Regions from separate parts of the Exiguobacterium acetylicum genome, predicted to be linked through region 1. Evidence: riboswitches for the same ligand, from Rfam matches in the RefSeq annotation. Region 1 holds a riboswitch; the other holds the start of a gene.
What was found. A riboswitch is a leader RNA that binds a small molecule or an ion and turns the genes downstream of it on or off. The one in region 1 is predicted to bind thiamine pyrophosphate.
Positions count from the first base shown of each region.

Region 2: it holds a riboswitch for thiamine pyrophosphate, as region 1 does, so the genes downstream of both, thiT (energy-coupled thiamine transporter ThiT) here and thiD (bifunctional hydroxymethylpyrimidine kinase/phosphomethylpyrimidine kinase) in region 1, are expected to answer to the same signal.

Region 1 is NZ_CP082333.1:584,560-586,762, reverse strand. Features, by position in the region: gene thiM (hydroxyethylthiazole kinase) at 1-540, opposite strand, end outside; gene thiD (bifunctional hydroxymethylpyrimidine kinase/phosphomethylpyrimidine kinase) at 521-1,324, opposite strand; TPP riboswitch at 1,440-1,550, opposite strand; gene K7G97_RS03035 (murein hydrolase activator EnvC family protein) at 1,614-2,203, opposite strand, start outside.
Region 2 is NZ_CP082333.1:2,058,301-2,060,503, forward strand. Features, by position in the region: gene K7G97_RS10820 (thiamine diphosphokinase) at 38-640, opposite strand; gene thiT (energy-coupled thiamine transporter ThiT) at 642-1,202, opposite strand; TPP riboswitch at 1,264-1,373, opposite strand; gene rpe (ribulose-phosphate 3-epimerase) at 1,396-2,052, opposite strand; gene rsgA (ribosome small subunit-dependent GTPase A) at 2,055-2,203, opposite strand, start outside.

The sequences.
Region 1 (2,203 bases):
TAGACGAGATGTTCCTACATGTAATTCCATTTCGCGCGTTCCATCCGTGATATAGTCGATCGGACCTGTCACGACGAAGACAGCTTGGTGTTTGCGAGCGAATGCACGAATGCTTTCTCGGTCCATAATGGCATCTCCCGCAGCATCGACTCCCTTAGTTCGCCCATCCTCCCCAAGTAACGTCTTGATTTCAGAAGCATTTCCTTTAATGACCGTACACCCGAGATCAATAAGTTCTTTAGAAAAGGCAGTACGTAATGTCGTTGCTCCTGCTCCAACTGGATCAAGAACGATCGGGACATTCAAACGTCCCGCTTCACGGGCTGCAAGTCGTTGAGCTGCTTGCATGTCTGCATCGATCGTACCAATGTTTAAGACGAGGGCTTGCGCGAGTCTAACCATTTCTTCTACTTCGCGAATATCTTCCGCCATGACGGGTGATGCTCCAACAGCGAGTGTGACGTTCGCACAGTCATTGATCGTCACCGTGTTCGTCAGATGGTGAATGAGTGGTTTGTGTTCAAGAATGGTCGTAAACATGTGTATCCCTCCAAAGTGAATGAAAATGATGTGTCGGTCCAATACCTTTTCCGAGGGCAAATCCATGACGAATTGCCTCCGTGACATAGCTCTTTGCCTGTCTTACGCTATCTGTTAAATCTTCTCCAAGCGCCATCCGCGCCGCAATCGCCGCAGATAAGGTACAACCAGTTCCATGAGTATGTTGATTATCTAACCGTTCCGATGTGAAGCGGTGTTCCACTTCCCCATCAAACAACAAATCCGTCGCAGCTCCTGAGAGATGTCCACCTTTTAGTAATACTGCCCCTGTCTGTGTAGCCAATTGATGCATCGCCAATCGCATTTCCTCTAGATTGGTCACTGATCGTCCTGTTAAACGCTCCGCTTCCGGTAAATTCGGTGTGACGAGTGTCGCAAGTGGTAGAAGTTCTGAAATCAATGCTTGTTCAGCCTCCGTCCGCAATAGGGCATGACCACCTTTAGCGACCATGACGGGATCTAATATGATCGGAACTGTCTGTTTGCGGAGATGTGTAGCAATGACACGAATCGTCTGCGCATTCGAGACCATTCCGATTTTGATCGCATCGACACGAATGTCTGAAAAAATCGACGTTAACTGGGCATCTACGATTTCTGGGGATAACTCTTCCACCGCTTGAACACCCAACGTATTTTGCGCCGTGACGGCTGTCAGGACGCTCATTCCATAAACGCCTAAAGCTGAAAATGTTTTTAAATCTGCTTGAATCCCAGCTCCACCACCGGAGTCGGATCCTGCAATCGTCAGTACGTGTTTCATATTCTTTTCACCTTCCCATCGAGCAATGTAAGGGAGTCGTGACCGACAAAAAAAGCGTCGACCGCTGTAAAAAAGCAGTCGACGCTATACGAAAGCGTTATACACGCATTCCGGTATCCGTTCGGCTCAACTTTCCTACGCTGGTATTATCCAGTTCAGGTAATAGGGTCGAAAACAGATTGGTTTTCCTCTCAGCCGGATTCCTCCAGCTCCCCTAGTTGCTCAAGTATTCGTTTCGCCTTAACTGTAGCATAGAGAAGAAAAAAAAACGAGCCGAAGCCCGTTTTGATTACAGATATGCCAATGGATTGACTGCATTCAGAGGAGAAGAAGCACTGTATTGATAGCCTCCGACATGTAGTTCGAAATGCAAGTGTGGTCCTGTTGAATTCCCTGTACTACCAAGTGTTCCGACTTGCTGACCTTGAGAGACCGTTTGTCCTGCACGAACCGATAATGAACTCATATGTGCGTATACAGTCGTGTACACTTGTCCATCGAGGAAGTGAGAAATCATGACATGATTACCGTAAGGTCCACCACCTGATGCTGTAATGACCGTTCCAGCTGCTGCAGCGACGATTGGAGACCCGACCGAACCACTGAAATCAACACCGTTGTGGAACGTATAACCATTCGCGCCGCTTGCTGGTCCGAATCCTTGCGACACTCCACCAGACGACGGTCGAACGAATTTCCCTCCACTCGAAACAACGGGCGGGGCAACAGAATCAGTTGATTCTGAACTCTTACCTGCTTGTTTTGCTGCTTGAGCATTCGCTTTAGCGGCTTTTTCGGCTGCCGCTTTCTCCGCTGCTGCTTTTTCAGCCGCTGCTTTAGCGGCTGCCTTCGCTGCCGCAATTGCACGTTCTTGCGCTT
Region 2 (2,203 bases), 1.5 Mb from region 1:
CCGCGGAGTCATCCACGGCCTCTTTCCTATGATTGTGCTATTCCTTAAGCGTCCGCATCATCAATAGTTCTCCTTGATGGAGCTCCACCTTCGCTTCTGACGCACACCATTCATTACTGACGGTCAAGGAACCTCCGACGGGTACGGGATGTGCATCAAGTGGATATTTGACTCCGGATAAGCTTAAAGTCGACGGTACGAGTGGAATGAACGAAAGATAATGATAGCTCCCTGCTTCGACTGCATACGTTCCCTCAGCCAAGTATCGTACCTCTTCTCGTTTCGTCACGAGTCGTGCCTCTGGATATCGCTTCAATAGATATACATTTTGGACGGTCATGTCGAGCCGCCCACCTGTCGCCCCGATGATGAAGGTATCCTCAAACTGTTTCTTCTCTGAGACTGTACGAAGTGCCAGTTCGAGATCCGTTTCATCTTTCTCAGCCGGATGAACGATTGCCCCTTCTGGTACATAACCAAGCGAATCAAAATCACCGATCGTCAGGTCGCATGTCAGCCCATACGATTCAATCGTCTGAACACCACCATCGACACCGACGATGAAATCACCCGGCTGACAAAACATCCGTAAATCCGGCACTTCTTCTCGCGGACCGGCACAAACGAGAATCGCCCGCATCTCAGACGCCTCGTGCCGAATAACGGAGTAAGCGTGGCGCAGTCGTAAATAGAATTCCTGCTACGATTCCACATAAGATGTACGAGGGAACCATATACGTTGCGTTATAGACGAAAGAGTATTCCACGACTGGACCTTTTGCATACTTGGCAAAAAAGACGATGCCACTGATGACATGACAGATATAACGGAGTCCTGCGCCTAATAACGTCGCAAGGAGAACGAACGCCATCAAGCTTTTCTTTTGTCCATTGCGCGCGGCTAGTCTGACTTGACGCGCGAACAGACCACTTAATCCGACGACACCATACGCAATCGTATAGTCAAGCATCGGTTGAACGATCGTCAAGACTTGTGGAGCGAACATCAATTGAATCGTACCGACAAGCGCTCCCGTGACGACCCCTCCGACGACACCGTGGCGAAATGCCATGACGAAGATCGGTAGCATCGCTAAGCTAATCGAACCACCTTGTGGCATTTTGAATGGAATCAGTAAATCAAAGACGACTCCGAGACTGGCGAAGATGGCAATTTCCATCATCATTTGTAACCGTTTCATGCTGTTTTTCCTCCTTCATTGTACGAGAGGACACAAAAAGGCAGTACGACGAACGCCGTACTGCCTGCGTGCGCCACATCCCTACGTCCGTTTGAACGGAACAGGTTCGAAGGGTTAAAGTCTAAAAGACTCCTCTCAGCCGCTTTTCAAGCGACACCCCTTGCGGTCATCATATTTCGTTTTCTCGTTCTTATTATACGGCAGCCCCTTGACGAATGCTAGTGATCGCTTCCGCATAATCTGGTGCATTATAGATTGCTGATCCTGCGACGAGAACGTTCGCACCGTTATCGATGCAAAGTTTTGCCGTTTCCGGATTGACACCACCGTCAATCTCGATTTCAAATGTCAGACCACGATCTGCTTTCATTTGCGCGAGTGCTGCGAGTTTCGGCATGACACGCTCGATGAAGGCTTGTCCACCGAAGCCCGGATTGACCGTCATCAATAAGACCATGTCGACATCCTCAAGGACGTGTTCAATCGTTGATAATGGCGTGTGCGGATTCAAGACGACTCCTGCCTTTGCGCCCGCTGCTTTGATTTGTTGTAAGACACGATGGACATGATTCGTCGCTTCGACGTGGAACGTCACGATGTCTGCCCCTGCCTTGACGAAATCTTCAACGAAACGTTCTGGCTGGTCGATCATCAAATGGACATCGAGAATCATATCCGTCTTTTGACGTAAACTGCTAAGCACAGGTAGTCCAAACGAGATGTTCGGTACGAACTGACCATCCATGACATCAAAATGGATATAGTCCGCGCCTGCCGCTTCGACTGCTTTGACATCACGTTCGAGATTCGCAAAATCTGCTGATAAGATAGATGGTGCAATTTTAATCATCTTTAATACCTCCGGGCTCGATTCTTGATTTCGTCTATAAACATACCATAGTTCTCATAACGAGAGGACATGATTTCTTGGGCTTCGACGGCTTCCTTGACGGCACAACCGGGTTCATTTAAATGCAAGCAACCTCGGTATTTGCACTCAT